Regions from separate parts of the Janthinobacterium sp. SUN206 genome, predicted to be linked through region 2. Evidence: predicted binding sites of a transcription regulator. Region 2 holds the regulator's gene; each other region holds the start of a gene.
What was found. Region 2 encodes sigma-54, which starts transcription at its own class of promoters, with help from an activator protein. Its sites were predicted from a motif close to TGGCANGNAANCTGCTTT; they were not measured.

Region 1 (6,134 bases), on a different contig from region 2:
TCATCGCCCGAATAGCCGGCCGGCGCCCAGCCCGCGTGCTGGTAGCCGCAGGCGCTGCCGGCCGCCAGGGTGCGCGGCGACGTGTAGCCGCCCGGCGCGCGCCAGAACGGGTCGAGCTTGCGCCCGGTCAGCTCCTGGAAGCGCGTATCGACGCGGCGCAATTCTTCGCAGAACTGCTGATCCGTGAATGACGCCAGCTTGCCGCCATCCTTGCCGAACTGGGGCTTGACCTGGATCAAGCCGTTGGCCAGATCCTTCTTCCAGTACACGTGGTCAAACGTATGCGTGCCAAACGCATGGCCTTCGGCCACGCGGGCTTTCCAGTACGGCGCCCACGAGGCATCGAGCGAATAGTCGCCGCGCGTGGTCTTTTCATTGGCCAGGAAGAAGGTTGCCTTCACATGGCGTTTATTCAGCACGTCGGCGATCAGCTGCGCTTGCGACTGGCTGCCCGTGTCAAACGTCATGTAGATGGTGCCCTTGCAGGCGGCTGGCGCTAAAGATGCAGCTGGAGATGCGGCTGGGGCAGCAGATACGGCGGCAGGTACGGCAGCAGGTGTGGCGGCATGCGCGGGCGACAGCATGGCGTTGGCGCACAGCAGCATGGCGGGCGCGTGGCCCGCGAAAATGAAGCGTTTCATCATCACCGGCTCATCACATGCGCGGCGAGTGGGTGGCGAAGTACACGCCATGGGGCGAGCGGCCCACCGGGATGGTCTTGATCACCTTGCGCGTGGTAAGGTCGATCACGGCCACTTTCTTGATCCAGCGCAACGTTACCCACATGGTCTTGCCGTCCGGCGTGATTTCCATGCAATCGGGGCCGCCCGGCACATTGATGGTGCCCACGTTTTCCAGGGTTTGCTGGTCGATGATGTTAATGGTGTTCGACACGCGGTTCGAGACAAACGTCATGCGGTTGTCGCCCAGCGCGCGGAAATTGTGCGTGCCGGCGCCCGCCTTGATGCGCTTGACGGTCTTTTGCGTGCGCCAGTCGATCACTTCCACGTAATCGCTGCCCATGATGCCCACCAGCAAATGCTTGCCATCGGGCGTCATCGTGATGCCGGCCGGCGCCGGGCCGACAGGCATGGTCCATTTCACCGTTTGCGTGGCCAGGTCGATGGCGCTGACCTGGTTGCTGCCCTGCTGCGTAATGAAAGCCATGGTGCTGTCGGCCGTGAACGCCATGTGGCTGGGCAGTTTTGGCAGCGGGATGCGCTTGGCCAGGGTCAGGTTCTTGCCGTCGTAGCGGTACAGGTCGATGCGGTCCAGGCGCAAGGAGTTCGAGATGAACCATTTCTGGTCCGGCGAAAAGCCGATCTGGTACGGGTCGAGGATGTTGCTGATGCGGCGCTGGATCTGGCCCGACACAGGGTCGAGGAAGATCAGCTCGTTGCCGACGGAACTGGCGACGATCAGCGACTTGCCGTCCGGCGTTTCCATCAGATGGTGCGGTTCCTTGCCGACGGCAAAGGTGGACAGGGGAGCATAGGTTTTCTGGTCCAGCAGTTGCACCGTAGCATCACGGGAATTGAGCACCACCACCACTTCGGCTTGCGCCGTCGATATTGCGGAAACCAGGCACAGCGAGGAAAAAACAAGGCGGCGTAGACTGCGGAACATGGCAAAAATCACTGTTAAATACAAAACATGCATTTTACGTGGAACACTGTATTTATTGTGTGAAATCCCCCCTTAAATGCTGCCGGCAGCCACACATCGCCGTAATTTCCGTTTTTTCCCCGTGCCAGGCCTGGAATGGCGCTTTGCAACTCATTGCTCTACAATCTGAAGCTTTCATCGCCTACACAAGGATAATCATGACCACCACCACTACCGCTTCCGGCCTGCAATACATCGACACCACCGTTGGCGAAGGCGCTGAAGCGCAAGCCGGCAACAATGTTGTCGTGCATTACACGGGCTGGCTGCAAAACGACGACGGCAGCGCCGGCGCGAAATTTGACTCGAGCAAGGACCGCAACGATCCATTCGAATTCCCGCTGGGTGCCGGCCGCGTCATTCAAGGCTGGGACGAAGGCGTGCAAGGCATGAAAGTGGGCGGCAAGCGCCAGCTGATCATCCCGGCAGCACTGGGCTATGGCGCACGCGGCGCCGGCGGCGTGATTCCTCCGAACGCCACCCTGATTTTCGACGTCGAACTGCTGGGCGTATAAGCACCGACTCCGCAGCGCTCAAGCGACTGTACCGACGCCGCCCCTGTTCACTCAGCGGCGGCGTTTTTGTTTTGAGTGTGTCCTCTAATGCACGGCGCGCTTTTTTCACTATGATGTCAGGCACTGCAGCACGCACGGTGGCCACTCCGCCGGGCCTGCCGCACTTTTCCAGCGATTCCATCAGCACACAGGAGCCATCATGAGTTTACAAGAGCAATTCGAACAAGCGCAGCTCGATTCCAAGACCCTGTCCGAGCGTCCGGACAATATGACCTTGTTGAAAATCTACGCCTTGTTCAAGCAAGCGTCGAGCGGCGACGCCACGGGCGAGCGTCCTGGCATGACCGATTTCGTCAACCGCGCCAAGTTCGACGCCTGGGCGGCCCTGGCCGGCACCTCGAAGGAAGAGGCGCAACAGCAATACATCGACCTGATCGAAGACTTGAAGGATTAAACCTGAAAACGCCTGTTTTGCAGAGAAATGGGCCGAAAACGGCTGAAAACTCACCAAAAACCACAAAAACAGGCTGAAAATGCAAAAGTGGCTACCAAATCGGTAGCCACTTTTTTTACGCCTGTCTCAGCCGCAAACTTACTTTTTCGCCGCCGCCAGCGCTTGCGCGATCCAGCCGTCAAACGTCTGCTGGTGGAACTTGATCCAGCCAGCCGTATGACGGGCGATATCGGCTTGCGTGTTTTCGCCGCGGCGCATGCGCTCGTTCTGCGCATTGATGTCCGCCACGGGCAATTGCATCACTTCGAACAGCTTGGCCGCGGCCGGATTCTTCTCCGCCCAGGCCTTGTTCGACACGATGCGCGCCGTGTTGACGGCAAAGCCGTAGTCGCTGCCATCGTCGAGGCGGGTATTCACCTTGTCCGGATTGGCCGAGAACGGCACTTTCAGCCAGACCACGTCCTTGCCCGGCACCAGCACGCCGCTGACCCAGTACGGCGTCCACGTGTAATACAGGATCGGTTCGCCACGCTTGTAGCGGCCCAGGGTGTCGGCGATCAGGGCCGCATAGCTGCCCTGCACGTGGGTCACCGTCTTGCGCAATTTATACGCATCCATGTGGTTCTCGATCAGCGCTTCGCAGCCCCAGCCGGGGTTGCAACCGGTCAAGTCGGCCTTGCCATCGCCATCATGGTCGAACAGCTTGGCCAGGTTGGGATCGCGCAACTGGTCGATATTCGTGATGTTGTACTTTTCCGCCGTCACCTTGTCGATCAGATAACCTTGCGCGGCAGGCCCCGCATACTGGCCCGTGCGCGACAGCTTGGCGTCGCCGCCCGCATTGTTATAGAAATCCTTGTGCATCGGGTCCCAGTGCACGGCCATGAAGGTGGCGTCACCGTTGGCAATGGCGATATGCGCCGTCGGATATTCCACTTCCTTGATGGGCTGCACTTCGTAGCCCAGCTTTTCCAGGGCCTTGTCGACCAGCATGGTCTGGAAGGTTTCTTCCGCGATCGAGCTTTGCAGCGGTTGCACCTTGACGCCCTTGCCGGGCAGCGCATCGGCAGCGGCGGCCGGCGTCTGCGCCATGGCCAGGCTGGTGGTCAGGGCCATGGCGGCGATCGCCAGGGCGGAAAACAGCTGGAACTTGCGTTGCGATTTTTGCGTCACTTTGAAATTGTCGATTTGATGCATGTGTATCCTTTATTGTGCGTTGGCCAGCGTTACTTGCTGTTCAACATTATTTTTCTCCGCATTGCCGCGCACCAGGCGCAGCACGAAACCGGCAGGACCCGTCTGGTACCAGTGGCGCACGCCGCGGCGTGGCTGGCCCATCGCTTGCGTCAAGCGGTCCAGGGTGATGGCCAGCAGCACGATGCCCAGGCCGCCCACGGTGGCCAGGCCCATGTCCAGGCGGCCGATGCCGCGCAATACCATCTGGCCCAAGCCGCCGACGGCGATCATCGAGGCGATCACGACCATCGACAGCGACAGCATCAGCGACTGGTTGATACCGGCCATGATCGATGGCATGGCCAGCGGGAATTGCACGCGGGTCAGCAACTGCCACGGCGAGGCGCCATAGGCGCGGGCCGCTTCGATCAGGTCGGGACGCACCTGGCGGATGCCGAGGTTGGTCAGACGCACCAGCGGCGGCAGGGCAAAGATGATCGTCACGATCACGCCAGGCGCATTACCGATACCAAACAGCATTACCACGGGCACTAGGTAGACAAACGCGGGCGTCGTCTGCATGGCATCCAGCAGGGGGCGCAGGATATTCTGTGCGCGGTCGCTGCTGGCAAGGAAGATGCCCAACGGCAAGCCGATGGCCAGGCAGAACGCCAGCGACGTCAAGACCAGCGACAGGGTCGTCATGGCTTCCGGCCAGATGCCCAGCATCGACACCACCAGCAGCGCCAGCACGGTGCCGATGGCCAGGGTGCGGCTGGTAAATTGCCAAGCCAGCAAGCCGATGATGGCGATCACCGTCAGCGACGGGGCGGCCAGCAGCACGCCTTCCACGCCGGACAGCACACTGTCGATCGGCGCGCGCACGGCCTGGAAGAAGGGACGGAAATGCGCGACGACCCAGCCCAGGCCCTGGTTGATCCAGCTTTCCAGCGGCAGCGAGCCGTCGAAAATCTGCGTCAGGTGAAAGCCGGACGCATGTTCCGGCTGCACGGCAGGCGCGGCGGCGTCCAGCCAGGCGGTGCTGGCGTCGGTAGGCGGCGTCAGCGCCCAGGGATTGATTTGAGCGGCCTGTTCAACAACAGGTTCTACTGCGGAAACGGTGCTTGGGTTCATGCTTGTCCTTTCTGTTGTTGTTCGGCTATGGCTGGCGTGTCGCGGTCGAGGAACTTCAGCAAGGTTGTCTTGCTGATGGCGCCGCGGAAGCTGCCGTCATTGGCCACCACAGGGACGGCGTAAGGCAGTTGCGCCACCTGGCCGAACAGGCCGGCGACTGGCTCATCTGCATTGATGGTCTGCACGTCGGGCAGATAGGCATGCGCCAGGCCCAGCGGACCGACATGGCCGTCGAGCGCACTGCGCAGCGAATCGGCCGAGACGACGCCGAGAAACTTGCGCTGCGGATTGACGACGTAGGCAAACGCGCGATCCTGCTCTTCCAGCATCGACAGCGCGGCGCGCGAGCCGCGGCTCGGCGACTCGGACACGACGATCTGGCTCTTGCGGGCGATATCGCTGGCCTTGAAGACAGCCGCCGCATCGACGCCGCGCACGAAGTTGCGCACGTAATCGTTGGCAGGCTTGCGCAGGATTTCTTCCGGCGTGCCCACTTGCACCACGTGGCCGTCTTTCATGATGGCAACGCGGTCGCCGATGCGCATGGCTTCGTCGAGGTCATGCGAAATGAAGACGATGGTGCGGCGCTTGATTTGCTGCAAGCGCAGCAGTTCCGATTGCATTTCCGTACGGATAATCGGATCGAGCGCGGAAAACGCTTCATCCATCAACAGAATCGATGGATCGCAGGCCAGCGCACGGGCCAGGCCCACGCGCTGCTGCATGCCGCCCGACAATTCGTCGGGATAGCTGGCGCCGTAGCCGTCCAGGCCCACTTGTTCCAGCGCTTGCTGGGCCAGCGCATGGCGCTCGGCCTTGGGCATGCCGGCCAGTTCCATGCCGAAGGCAGTGTTGTCGAGCACGGTAATTTGCGGCAGCAGCGCGAACGACTGGAACACCATGCTGATGTCCTTGCGGCGCAGGGCGCGCAGCTGGGCGTCCGGCAAGGTATTGATGTCGTTGCCGTCGATCAAGATGCGGCCGGCGGTCGGCTCGATCAGGCGGTTCAGCATGCGCACCAGGGTCGACTTGCCCGAACCGGACAGGCCCATGATGACGAAGATCTCGCCCGCTTCAATGGTAAAGGTGGCGTCGAAAACGCCGATGGTGCAGTCGGTCTGGGCCAGGATATCCTGCTTGCTGGCGCCCTGATGGACGAGTTCAAGTGCTTCTTCTGGCTTGTCGCCGAA
Region 2 (6,134 bases):
CGATGCGCGCAGCGCCGAGTCGCTGACCAGCCTGCCGCATAATGTGGCCCTGCTGCGCGACCAGGGGCACGACGTCAAGGTCATGTTCCTGACAGCCACCACGCATTCGCTGGTGGCCCGCTTCTCGGAAACGCGGCGCAGCCATCCGCTGTCGCACGAATTGCGGCCGAACCAGAATCCGGCCAGCCGCCGCACCCTGATCGAGTGCATTTCGGAAGAGCGCGAACGCCTGTCGGCCATCGAACAGCTGGGCCATGTGATCGACACGTCGGAACTGAGCGCCAACAAGCTGCGTGCCTGGATCAAGGATATCGTCGCCTCCGAACGCGCGCCGCTGACCCTGTTCTTCGAATCGTTCGCCTTCAAGCTGGGCGTGCCGCTGGACGCCGATTTCGTCTTCGACGTGCGGGCCTTGCCGAATCCCTATTACGACCTCGCCTTGCGCCCCCTCGACGGACGCGACGCGCCCGTGATCGCCTTCCTCGACGCGCAGCCCAGCGCGCTGGAACTGCTGGCCGACATCCGCGCCTTCATCGAGAAATGGTTGCCATCATTCAAGTCCGACAACCGCAGCTACCTGACGGTGGCCCTCGGTTGCACGGGCGGCCAGCACCGCTCCGTGTACATGGCGGAGCGGCTGGCGCAATATTTCGGCCCCAACGAGCGCGTGGTACTGCGCCACCGCGAGCGCAGCTAGTTAATCGAGGTGGCGCAGCGGATGCGCAGCGGCCGGCCAGACGGGGGCAAAGAAGCGCGCCACCATGGCCGCGTCGACTTCGTCCAGGCTGGCGGGGTTCCAGCGGGACGCATTGTCCTTGTCGACCACCAGCGCGCGCACGCCCTCGAGCACTTCGCCATGTTCGAAATTATGGCGTACCACCGTGCGCTCCAGGCGCAGGCAATCGGCCACGCCCAGGTGGGCGCCCCGCTGCAGCAATTCCAGGGTCACCGACATCATCAAGGGCGAGCGCAGGCGCATGGCCGCCAGCGCCTTGGCGGCGAACGCACTGTCGTCCAGCGCCAGCGAGGCCATGATGGCCGCCACCGAACCCGCACTGAAATGGCGGTCCAGCGCTGCGCGTGCCGTGGCCAGGGGAGAAGCGCCTGCCTCGGCCTGGAATGGCGCCGCCAGCGCCTTGATGGCCACCGGCAAGGCCTCGCCCGGCGTCGATTCAAACAGGTCCAGCAGCGCCCCCATCTGCGCTTCGGGCAGGTAGACATCGGCCAGGCCCGTGTACAGGGCGTCGGCCGCGTTGATCGTCAAGCCCGTCAAGCCCAGGTACAGGCCCAGCTGGCCAGCCAGGCGGGACAGGAAATAACTGCCGCCCACGTCCGGGAACAGGCCGATATTGACTTCCGGCATGGCCATGCGCGTGCGGCCCGTCACGATGCGCAAGCGGTTGCCTGGCCCGGCTTGCGCCACGCCCATGCCGCCGCCCATCACCACGCCATCCATCACGGCGATATACGGTTTCGGGTAGAAATGAATTAAATGATTTAAAGCATATTCTTCCGTAAAGAAATCTTCCAGCAAGGCGCTGCCGCCTTGCGGCGTGGCCAGACCCGCATCGTAAAAGAAACGGATGTCGCCGCCGGCGCACAGGGCCTTGTCGCTGCTGGAGCGGATCACGACGGCGTCCACCTGCGGATCGTCGCGCCAGGCCAGCAGGGCCGCGCTCAGGGCGCGCACCATCTCCAGCGACAGGGAATTCAAGGCTTTCGGACGGTCGAGCACGATGTGCCCGGTGCGGTTGCGGATGGAAGTCTGGACGAAGTCGCTCATGGCAGGCAGGAAAGAAGTGAAAGTGCGAATATTCTAATGCCTGCGCGGGGAACATTGCGTTCCGCTGGGCGCAAAAAAGGGCGCAATGTGCGCCCTTAGTTGATCACAACTGCTGGAAGCGGGTGGCCTTAGACGGCGACGACGGCTTCTTCCTCGGAGTTGTCTGGCAGATGCTTGATCGCCTCTTTACCGTGCCCTTGCACTTTGGTTTTGTATTTCATCACTTGCCTATCGAGCTTGTCGATCAGCGTATCGATCGCGGCGTACAGGTCGTGCGCCAAGCTTTCCACATAGACAGTCTTGCCGCTCAAACGCAGGTTGACTTCAGCCTTTTGACGTTTTTCTTTCTCTTTGAGGTTATCCACGGTCAGAATCACGGCGATATCGATGACTTGATCGAAATGACGTTTCACGCGCTCCAGCTTCGTTTGTACGTATTCACGGATGGCTGGTGTCACTTCGAGATGATGTCCGCTGATGGTGAGATTCATACACACTCCTAAAGATGATCGGGTTCGTGCGGTCCATCCTATCCGGCCCGCAGAGGAACCGAAAAAAACTTACAAACACTTACGCAGGCTCACTGGCGGAATTTTTAATGCTTCCCGGTATTTGGCAACAGTACGTCGCGCAATCACCATGCCTTGTTCCCCCAGCATGTCCGCAATCTTACTGTCGGATAAAGGATTTTTAGGGTCTTCTGCTCCTGTCAGTTGCACGATCAATGCCCGTATCGCCGTCGATGACGCTTCGCCCCCCGCTTCGGTGGCGACGTGGCTACCAAAGAAATATTTCAACTCGAACATGCCGTGCGGGGTCAGCATGTACTTTTGAGTTGTTACCCGCGAGATAGTACTCTCGTGTAAACCCAGTGTATCAGCTATTTCACGGAGCACAAGGGGGCGCATGGCAACGGCCCCATGCGAGAAAAAGTTCTTTTGTCTTTCTACTATCGCCTGCGCCACGCGCAGGATCGTGTCGAAGCGCTGGCGCATATTCTTGATCAGCCACTTGGCTTCCTGCAACTGTGCGCCCATGGCGCCCTCCCCCTTGCCCTGCTTGAGCAAGTTGGCGTACATGGCGTTGACGCGCAGGCGCGGCATGACGTCGTTGTTCAGGGTGACTTGCCAGCCATTGCGCGCGCGCTTGACGACGACGTCGGGCACCACGTAATCGGACACGTCCGAGGCGAACACGGCGCCCGGATGCGGATTGCACTGGCGAATCACCGTCTGCGCTTCGCGCAAGTCTTCATCGTCGCAATCGAGGGCTTTTTTCAACTTGTTGAAATCGCGCTGGGCAAACCAGGCCAGGTGCTTTTCCACGATGACGAGGGCCATGCGCCGCGTCACCATGGCGATGTGCGGCAAGCGCTTGATTTGCAGGGCCAGGCATTCGGACGCGTTGCGCGCGCCCACGCCCGGCGGATCGAAACTTTGCAGCAGCGACAAGGCCGTGCGCATCTCGTCGGCGTCGATTTCCAGCTCTTCCGGCAGGCGCGCCAGGATGTCGTCGAGCGACTCTTCCAGGTAGCCATTGTCGTCGAGCGCGTCGATGATCAGCTCGACCAGCGCGCGGTCGCGCAATTCGAGCACCGTCACGCGCATCTGCTCCATCAGGTGTTCGCGCAGGGTGCAGTGATGGGCCTCCAATTGCGGACGCGAATCGTCGTCGTCGGGCGCCTTCCCCCGGCTCGCCTCGCTCCAGTCGCTGTCGCCGCCGTCCGCGGCGGCCGGGCTGTCGCCCCCCTCGCCGTCAAACGCTTCCCCTTCGGCCGGCGCCGCGGGCGCCTCCTGGCCTGGCGGCTGGGGCGGCGCTTCGGCCGGCGCGGCCGTGGAGCTCAAGGCCCCGTCGGACAGCAGGCGCAGCGAACGGTCGAGCGGATCGTCGAGGCGTTCGAGCAAGGGATTGTCCGTCAGCAATTGCTCGAGTTCCTGGTGCAATTCCAGGGTAGACAATTGCAACAGGCGTATCGATTGCTGCAACTGCGGCGTCAGTGCCAGGTGCTGCGAAGTGCGCAGCTGCAATGATTGTTTCATTGGCTTACATGCGGAAGTGTTCGCCCAGATAGACCCGGCGTACCGACTCGTTCGCAATGATGTCGTCGGGGCGTCCCGACGCCAGCACCGAGCCCTGGTTGATGATGTAGGCGCGGTCGCAAATACCCAGCGTCTCACGCACATTATGATCGGTAATCAGCACGCCGATATTGCGCTCCTTCAAGAAACGCACGATGCGCTGGATCTCGATCACGGCGATCGGATCGACGCCGGCGAACGGCTCGTCGAGCAGCACGAAACGGGGATCGGTGGCCAGCGCGCGGGCGATTTCCACGCGGCGGCGTTCGCCACCGGACAGGGACAGCGCCTGGTTCTCGCGCAGCTTTTCAATCTGCAGGTCGGCCAGCAATTTATCCAGCCGCTCCTCGATCTCGGCCTTCGTCAGCGGGCGGCCTTCGACGGTCTGGATTTCCAGCACGGCGCGGATATTGTCTTCCACCGTCAGCTTGCGGAAGACGGACGCTTCCTGCGGCAGGTAGGACAGGCCCATCTGCGCGCGGCGGTGGATCGGCAGGCTGGAGATATCCACGCCGCTGATATCGATGCTGCCGCCATCGGACGGCACCAGGCCGACGATCATATAGAACGAGGTGGTCTTGCCGGCGCCGTTCGGGCCCAGCAAGCCCACCACTTCGCCGCATTCGACTTGCAGCGAGACATCATGCACGACTTGCCGCTTGCCATAGGTTTTTTGCAGCCCGCGAACGATCAGGGTGCTGCCGCAACGTGTATTTTCCATTATTTCTTTCCTGGCGCGGGCGTGGCCGGCGCTTTCTCCGCTGCCGGCGCCTTGGTCTTCGGCTGGATCACCATGCGCACGCTGCCGCCATCGGCGGTGCTGGTGCCGCTGTTGGAATTTTCCATCGCAAATTCTTCCTTGCGGCTGTCATACGAGATGAAAGCGCCATTGGCCACATCGGTGACTTTCGCGCCTTCCAGGCGCGTCAACTTGGCTCTGGAAAACAGCTTCACCACTTCCGTCTTGTTGTCGTACTCCACGCGCTCCGCCTCGCCTTCGACCCACAGGTCGCCCGCGCCATCGCGCTTCTGGCGGAAGGTCGCAAGCTTGCCGGGATCGGCCCAGAAGGTGATGAACTGGTAGCCTTGCGGATCTTCCGTGATCAGGGCCCGGCCCGCCTTCATGGTCAGGGTCCCCTTGACCAGCACGACGTCGCCCGTCAGGGTGCGCACCTGCTTGACGTCATCGACGTGGCCGCTGCGTGCCGTGATGACGGCTTCCTTCTCGGAATCGGCCTTCTCGGCATGCGCCACGCCCATGATGGCCAGCGAAAATACGGTCAACAGCAAGATGTTCTTCATAGTATGGTTTCCTTGTTTCATTCTGTCATTTTGCCGCCGCGGCCGGGCGCGGTTTCGGCGGGAGGACCATGCGCAGCGCATTCTGCACTTCCACCACGCCGGTGGCGTTATTCGCCTTCATGCCGACGCCATTGATGCGCGAGGCGCCCGTCAGGATATCGACAGGCACGTCCGTTTCCATTCTTTCCTCGTCCGGGAACACCGTCAGCGCTTCCGTCTTGACCGTCAGGTTCTGCGCCTTCGGACTGGCCACGCGGTCGATCACGACCTTGCGGTGCAGTTGCAGCCGGGTATTGTCCTGGTCGATATGCGCCAATTCCGCATTCATGTTCATCGGCGGCATGCCTGGCGTGAGCTTGCGCACGAAAGGCTGGTCGATATCGGACGAATCGTCCAGCGGATAATGCGTGAGCTTGGTGCCCGACACGATGTAGCTGGGCTTGCCCGTCAAGTCCATGCGCACCATGCTGAAATTGGTGATGAAATAGTCGGGTTCATCCAGATGCTTGCTGGCCGTGATGTCCTGGCCATTCTTGTTCATCACCTCGAGCAGCCAAAAGCTGCCCAGCGCGACGACAACCGCGCCCAGCACGGTAAAGATCATGCGCCAGCGATGGGCGCCTCCTGGCTTACGCATAGGGCTTCACTCTTTCAAAGGTCACTGGCGAGGCGGCGCGCCTCACTCCAGGAACGGCGCCATGACGCGCGCATAGTTGTCCTGGGCGCGCAGCAGGAATTCGCAGATCTCGCGCACCGCGCCGCGACCGCCGCCAGCCTGCGTCACATGGTGCGCCAGGCCCTGCGCCTCCGGACGCCCGCCCGGCACGCTGACGGCAAAGCCCACGCGCTTCAGGATGGGCGCGTCGATGACGTCGTCGCCGATATAGCCGCATTGCTCTTCCGTCAAGCCCGTCAGCGCCAGCAATTCGCGAAACGGCGTCAGCTTGTCGTGGCCGCCCTGGTGCACATGG
Region 3 (6,134 bases), on a different contig from region 2:
CCTTCGATATCGCCAATTTCAACCGCCAGGCCGGCGCCATGGTGTCCACCCTGGGCCAGCCCAAGGTCGCGGTCTTGGCGCAGATGGCGCGCGATATCAATCCCGAACTTGATATTAAACAATTTCCAGACGGCATACACGACAGCAACCTGGCCGAGTTCTTCGCCGGTGTCGACCTGTATGTGGACGGCCTGGATTTCTTCGCCTTTCCCGCGCGCCAGGCCACCTTCGCCACTTGCGCCCGCCTGGGCATTCCCGCCATCACGGCCGCGCCGCTGGGCATGGGCACGGCCGTGCTCAGCTTCCTGCCGGGCGGCATGACGTTCGAAGAATATTTTGGCTGGGGCGACTTGCCCGAGGAAGAAAAAGCCCTGCGCTTTCTCGTCGGGCTGGCGCCGGCCGGCTTGCATGCTCGCTACCTGGTCGACCCGTCGGCCATCAACCTGAAGGAGCGGCGCGGGCCGTCGACCATCATGGGCTGCCAGCTGTGCGCGGGCGCGGCCGCCACGGAAGCCTTGAAGATCCTGTTGAAGCGGGGCAAGGTGATGGCGGCGCCGCACGGCATGCATTTCGACGCCTACCGCAACAAGCTCGTGCATACCTGGCGTCCTGGCGGCCACCGTCATCCGTTGCAGCGCCTGACGATGGCCATCATCCAGCGGCGCCGCGCTGCACAGGGGGCATAAATGGCGCAAGCACCGCAGATCGATCCCGTGCTGGAAAACATTCTCGAGCAGGCGCGCTGGGCGCCCAGCGGCGACAACACGCAGCCGTGGCGCTTTGAAGTCGTGGCGCCGCGCCATGTCGTCGTGCACGGTTTCGATACGCGCAGCCATTGCGTGTACGACCTCGACGGCCATCCCAGTCAGCTGTCGCTGGGCGCCTTGCTCGAAAGCATGGCTCTGGCGGCCAGCAGCCACGGCTTGCGCATGGAAGCGCGCCGGCGCCTGTCCATGCCCGACACCCTGCCTACCTTCGATGTGCGCCTGGTTGACAGCCCCGGCATGCCGCCCGATCCGCTGGCGGCCTTCTTGCCGCAGCGCAGCGTGCAGCGGCGCCGGCTCAGCACGCGCAGCTTGCGCGCCAGCGAAAAGGCGGCGCTGGCGGCCAGCTTACCGTCCGGCTACGGCGTGCAGTGGTTCGAAGGCAGGCGCGCGCGCCTCGCCTGCGCGCGGCTGATGTTCGACAATGCGAAGCTGCGCCTGACCATGCCGGAAGCGCACAAGGTGCACCGCGACGTGATCGAGTGGGGTGCGCGCTACAGCACCGACCGCATCCCGGAGCAGGCGCTGGGCGTCGACGCGATGACGGCGCGCCTGATGCGCTGGGTCATGCACAGCTGGCGCCGCGTGGAGTTCTTCAATACCTGGCTGGCGGGCACCGTCGCGCCGCGCCTGCAGATGGACTTGCTGCCGGGCCTGTATTGCGCCGCCCATTTCGTGCTGCTGGCTGACGCGTCGCCGCGCCACATCGACGATTACGTGGCGGCCGGGCGCGCCATGCAACGCTTCTGGCTGACGGCCACGCAACTGGGCCTGCAATTGCAGCCGGAACTGACGCCGCTGATCTTCGCCCGCTATGTGCGCGAACGGCGCGCCTTTTCGCGCACCGATGGCCTGCAGGAGCTGGCGCAGGCACTGGCCGTGCGCTGCCAGGCCGTGCTGGGGGCGGCCGCGTTGGATCGGGCCGTGTTTCTCGGGCGCATAGGCGCCGGCCCGGCGGCCAGTGCGCGCTCGCTGCGCCGTCCGCTGCAAGACTTGCTGGTGGCGCCAACGGCGGGCCAGTGAGGCGCGCGTGACGCCCCGTCAGCGCCGCCGCCGGGGCGCCAGGACGGCCAGCGCCAGCAAGCCGGCCGCCAGCAACGGCAAGGTGCCCGGCAGCGCCATTGGCGTGACGCCTGGCACATAGGCCAGTTCGGAACTGTTCAGCATATTCAACACCAGCGTGTAGCTGCCGGCCGCCAGCCTGTCCGTGACGGCGCCGTACTGCCCGCCGCACGCCGTGCCGACGCCCGTGCCCGTGGGGGCGCCGCAGCCGCTGGGATCGTAGGTGAACACGCTGCCGCTGGTGAGCGGCGTTTGCGCGTAGCCCGTGTTGAGGCTGGCCGCATCGGCCAGTTCGGTGCCGCCCAGGATGCCGGAGCCGAGCTTGCCGTCGGGTGCCCAGCTGAAGACGATCTGGCCATGTTCATCGATGATGCTGAACGTCATCGCCATATTCGTCGTGGCCGCCGAGCCCGTGCCGGCCAGCGCGTCCAGGTACAGCTGCATGAAGGGCAGGGCCTGGAAGTCGAAGGCCAGGGTCGCGCCCGGTTGGCCGACGACGAAATTGACGGTCATCGCGGTGCTGGAACCGTTGCGCCCCGAGGCGTCCGCGCTGCCGCCGCCCGCCAGGAAGGTTTCTGCCGCGTTCACGGTATGCGTGCTGGTCGAGCCCGGTGGGAAGGGGGGGATTTGCGAGGCGACGATTTGCGCTTCGCCGCGCGCATACGAAGCATTGCCCATGCCTTGCGGGGTAAAGTCGTTCTCTCCCTTGCTGACGGCGCCGCGTTTCGCCTGCGGCGCGTCGATCTCGTTGCTGCCGCCATTGATGACGCTGCTGCCATTGAGCGTGGCGGTCGTGCGTGACAGGTCGATGTTGCTGAGCAGGGTGACGGAGCCGGAGGGATTGCTGATGACCAGGCCAAAGACGCTGGTGTACGAATAGCCGTAGGCGGCGGCGCCGGCAGTGCCGCTGCTGGCCAGCAATAGCAAGCTCAGCAGGAGCATGGGCAATCGGGTACAAGAAAATGTAGTCATGAAAATCCTCATCTCCTGGTCGGCCGGGTTGTAAGGAAAACCGACAGGCTTGCCACATGAAAAAGGCGAGGAAACTCCCTCGCCTGTGCATCCCCCTGTTGCCTGGTTCAGGCGCTGACCTTGCGGCGGCTGGCATAGCCCAGGCCGGCCAGGCCCAGGCCCAGCAGCGCCAGGGTGCCCGGTTCCGGTGCCTGCTTGACCAGGTCCACGCTCTCCACCGCATTCAAGGTCAAGGTGTAGTTGCCGGCCGCGAGGGCATTGCTGACGGCGTTGAAGTTGCCGCCGCAAGTCGTGCCCACGCCGGTGCCGCCAGGCGTGCCGCAACCGGTGGGGTTATACGTAAACAGGTTGCCGCGCGTCAGGAAGTTGGTCGCCAGGCCGGTGTTCAGGTTGGCCGCATCGGCGTTTTCCGTGCCACCGAAGATGCCGGAGCCGACGACGCCATCGGGCGTCCAGTTGAAGACGGTCGCACCGGTCGAGTTGGTGATGGTAATGGTCATCACCAGGTTGGCCGTCGCGGTGGACAGTTGTCCCACTGTGCTTTGCAGGAAGACTTGCATGAATGGCGAGGAGAAGAAGTCAAAGCTCAGCGTTGCCGTGGGCGAACCGACGACGAAGTTGACGGAGAAGCCCGTGGTCGAGCCGTTGCGGCCGGACGCGTCGGCCGTGCCGGCTGGGCCGGCCAGATGGGCCTCGGCCACGTTCACCGCCTGCGTGGAGGTGGAGCCGGGCGGGAACGAGGGAAACTGCGTGCTGACGATCTGCGCATCGCCGCGCGAGTAGTTGCCCGAGGCGCCTTGTTGCGTGAAATTGTTTTCCCCTTTGGTCACGGCGCCGATGGCGGCGCGGGGCGAGTCGAGCAGGCCGGGGCCGCCATTGATGACGCTGACGCCATTCAGGGTGGCCGTGGCGCGCGAGATCGTGGTGCTGTTCAGGGCGGTGATCGAGCCCGTGGCGGCGACGATCTGCAAGCCGAAGATGTTGTTGTAGGCGTAGCCGTAGGCGCCCGCCTGTGCGCTACCGGCGGCGCACAACATGGTCAGTGCGGCTGCGGCCGGAAGCAGTTTCAGTTTCGAGAGTTTCATTGTATTCACCTCGTGGTTGAGTGAGTCTGGAAGTGTTGCCTGAGTCCTGTCTGCAGGTGCTCATGGCCAGACTTAAGCGACTTCCATGCCAACGCATGAGGTTCTTTTGAAATCAAGGACTTGGCGTGCTTTTGTTGACGTGCTGCAGGTGTTGCCGGACTCTCTGTAAGAAAAGCCGACGCCGCCCGTCAAGGCTGGCCGCCTTGCGGCGAAGACCCCAGCAGGGCGTGCAGATGGGGCAGCAAGCGTTGCCCTGGCACATAGTCGCGCATGGCCGTGGCCAGCTGGCGCGCCGCCAGCCTGGCCCGGCCATCGTCGAGCATGCGCGTGGCGGCATGGCGCAGGGCGGTTTCATGGAAGCGGTCGGCGCGCAGCAGCAGGCCGGCGCCGGTCCCCGCGATGCCGTGCATGTTGAGGAATTGGTCGAGGTTGCTGGCGATGCCGATGACGGGCACGCCTGCCGTCAGCGCCTGCTGGCTGGTGGGGCTGCCGCCGTTGCAGATCACCAGGCTGGCGCGCCGGGCCGCCGCGTCGCCCGGCAAGAAGGGCGCGACGTGGGCATTCGGCGGCACGGCATCGACGCGGCCGGTGCCGGCCGTGGCCGCCAATACGGTGACGGGCAGGGGCGCCAGCGCGTGCAGCACGCGCGGCAGCAATTGCCCCTGGCCGGAACTGCCCAGGGTGACGTAGATGATGGGTCGTCCACTGCTCAGTTCCGGGCGCTGCCACCAGTCCGGCAAGTCGAGCGGCGGCGCCCAGATGATGGGGCCCAGGTAGTCGTGCGTGGACGGCATGGCGTGCGGCGGGAACAGTTGCGGAATATCCGCATACACGGTGCGGTCCGCATCCGTATAGATGCGCCGCAGGTCGCTGCCCAGCGACGGCAGGCCATGGCGGCGGCGCACGCGGTTCAGCGGCACGGCATGCGAGGCGAAGGCCAGCGGCCGGATCAGGCGGAACAGGGGGGCTGCCAGCCAGATGGGCAGCAGGCGGGTCAGGGGCAGGCTGGGCACCGTGTAGTGCTGGCGCACGTACGGACTCCAGTAGGCATTGCTGACGGTGAGGTAGGGAATGCGCTGCAGGCGCGCGCTGACGGACAGCGACAGGCGGAAGTCGCCGATCACGAGATCGGGCTGGACGGTATTGAGCAGGCGCAAGTCGTCTTCCACATATGCGTGCAGGGTGCTTTCCGTGTAGACGGGCTTGCCGTGCGCCAAGGCCTGTAGGAATTGCAGCGATGAAATACTGTCGATGCGCCAGCGGCGAAAGGGCGCCTGCTTGAAGCAAAAGTCATAGCCATCGGCGCAGGCAAAATGCACCTCATATTTGTCCTCGTCGAGTCCCTGGGCCAGGCTCAGGGGGCGGCCGACGTGGGCCAGGGTCACTGCCTCGGCCATAAAGAGGATTTTCTTGCGCGCCATGGGGATTGCTTGCATTCGCAGGTGAGAGACCTGTTAGGTTGGAGTGGCGCCGCGCCGTTTAGTTCCCGCAGCGGCTTGCCACTGGCGGGCGCCAGGATTTGGCCGCATCGGCTAGAGTGGGGCAAAGGAGGTCACATGCAAACCCAATTCCGTCCTGCCCTGTTGCGTGCGCACAGCACGCCCGAACCCGATATGCCGCCACCGCCGGAAGGCGATCCCGTCACGCCGCCGCCGGAAACGCCGCCCCACATCGAGCCCGTGCCCGTCGAGGAGCCGACGCCGCCGCCGCCGCCCGTGAAAATGCAGTGACGGGGCGCGGTGCACCGCCGGCATGGCGGTGACGGGGAGATGCGCGCCGCGTTTATTTCCGATCGGAAATGGACTGCGCGGTGGCCGCCAGCGCCACGCCATTTAAACAACAAAAACGCCAATAAATGTTGCCGAGTGGATACAAATCAAGCTCTAACTGTCGAGTGTCATGCGGCCGTCACGATTCTGTTCTTATAATGAGACATCATAAAAATTCTTGTACAGGAGACCATCGTGGGCAATTCCTTGCATAACAAAATTTACCTGGGCCGGCGCCCTGTGATCACCAGCAAAAACCTCGTGGCGCTGGCCCTGGCGGGCGCCGTGGCGGGTTGCGGCCTGGCATGGCTGCTGCTGCGCAGCTACAAATAACGGTCGTCGCGCCCGTGTTTCCGCCGCCTGGCCGCCTGGCGGGCGGCGGTAGATTCACGTTGCCTGTTGCCGATGCGCAGCGGGGCGCGTACCATGGGGGCCGAACACCTGGCCTTTTATGGAAAAGTAATGAAGAACGAGAAATTAAC

Region 1: a site for sigma-54 is predicted at 1,653-1,670, ahead of O3300_RS23880 (beta-propeller fold lactonase family protein). Genes of this name have one in related genera too.
Region 3: a site for sigma-54 is predicted at 3,957-3,974, ahead of O3300_RS08125 (EDSAP-1 family PEP-CTERM protein). Genes of this name have one in related genera too.

The regions. Positions count from the first base shown of each region.
Region 1 is NZ_JAPWIB010000005.1:109,018-115,151, reverse strand. It holds gene O3300_RS23885 (polysaccharide deacetylase family protein) at 1-584, opposite strand, end outside; gene O3300_RS23880 (beta-propeller fold lactonase family protein) at 655-1,626, opposite strand; gene O3300_RS23875 (FKBP-type peptidyl-prolyl cis-trans isomerase) at 1,824-2,180, shown strand; gene O3300_RS23870 (acyl-CoA-binding protein) at 2,380-2,634, shown strand; gene proX (glycine betaine/L-proline ABC transporter substrate-binding protein ProX) at 2,773-3,831, opposite strand; gene proW (glycine betaine/L-proline ABC transporter permease ProW) at 3,841-4,944, opposite strand; gene proV (glycine betaine/L-proline ABC transporter ATP-binding protein ProV) at 4,941-6,134, opposite strand, start outside.
Region 2 is NZ_JAPWIB010000003.1:606,913-613,046, reverse strand. It holds gene rapZ (RNase adapter RapZ) at 1-697, shown strand, start outside; gene O3300_RS19735 (enoyl-CoA hydratase/isomerase family protein) at 698-1,783, opposite strand; gene hpf (ribosome hibernation-promoting factor, HPF/YfiA family) at 1,912-2,274, opposite strand; gene O3300_RS19725 (RNA polymerase factor sigma-54) at 2,344-3,822, opposite strand; gene lptB (LPS export ABC transporter ATP-binding protein) at 3,827-4,582, opposite strand; gene lptA (lipopolysaccharide transport periplasmic protein LptA) at 4,582-5,163, opposite strand; gene lptC (LPS export ABC transporter periplasmic protein LptC) at 5,189-5,800, opposite strand; gene O3300_RS19705 (HAD family hydrolase) at 5,843-6,134, opposite strand, start outside.
Region 3 is NZ_JAPWIB010000001.1:1,806,200-1,812,333, reverse strand. It holds gene O3300_RS08140 (ThiF family adenylyltransferase) at 1-686, shown strand, start outside; gene O3300_RS08135 (nitroreductase family protein) at 687-1,787, shown strand; gene O3300_RS08130 (EDSAP-1 family PEP-CTERM protein) at 1,806-2,798, opposite strand; gene O3300_RS08125 (EDSAP-1 family PEP-CTERM protein) at 2,906-3,883, opposite strand; gene O3300_RS08120 (glycosyltransferase) at 4,072-5,304, opposite strand; gene O3300_RS08115 (hypothetical protein) at 5,440-5,613, shown strand; gene O3300_RS08110 (hypothetical protein) at 5,860-5,985, shown strand; gene O3300_RS08105 (hypothetical protein) at 6,115-6,134, shown strand, end outside.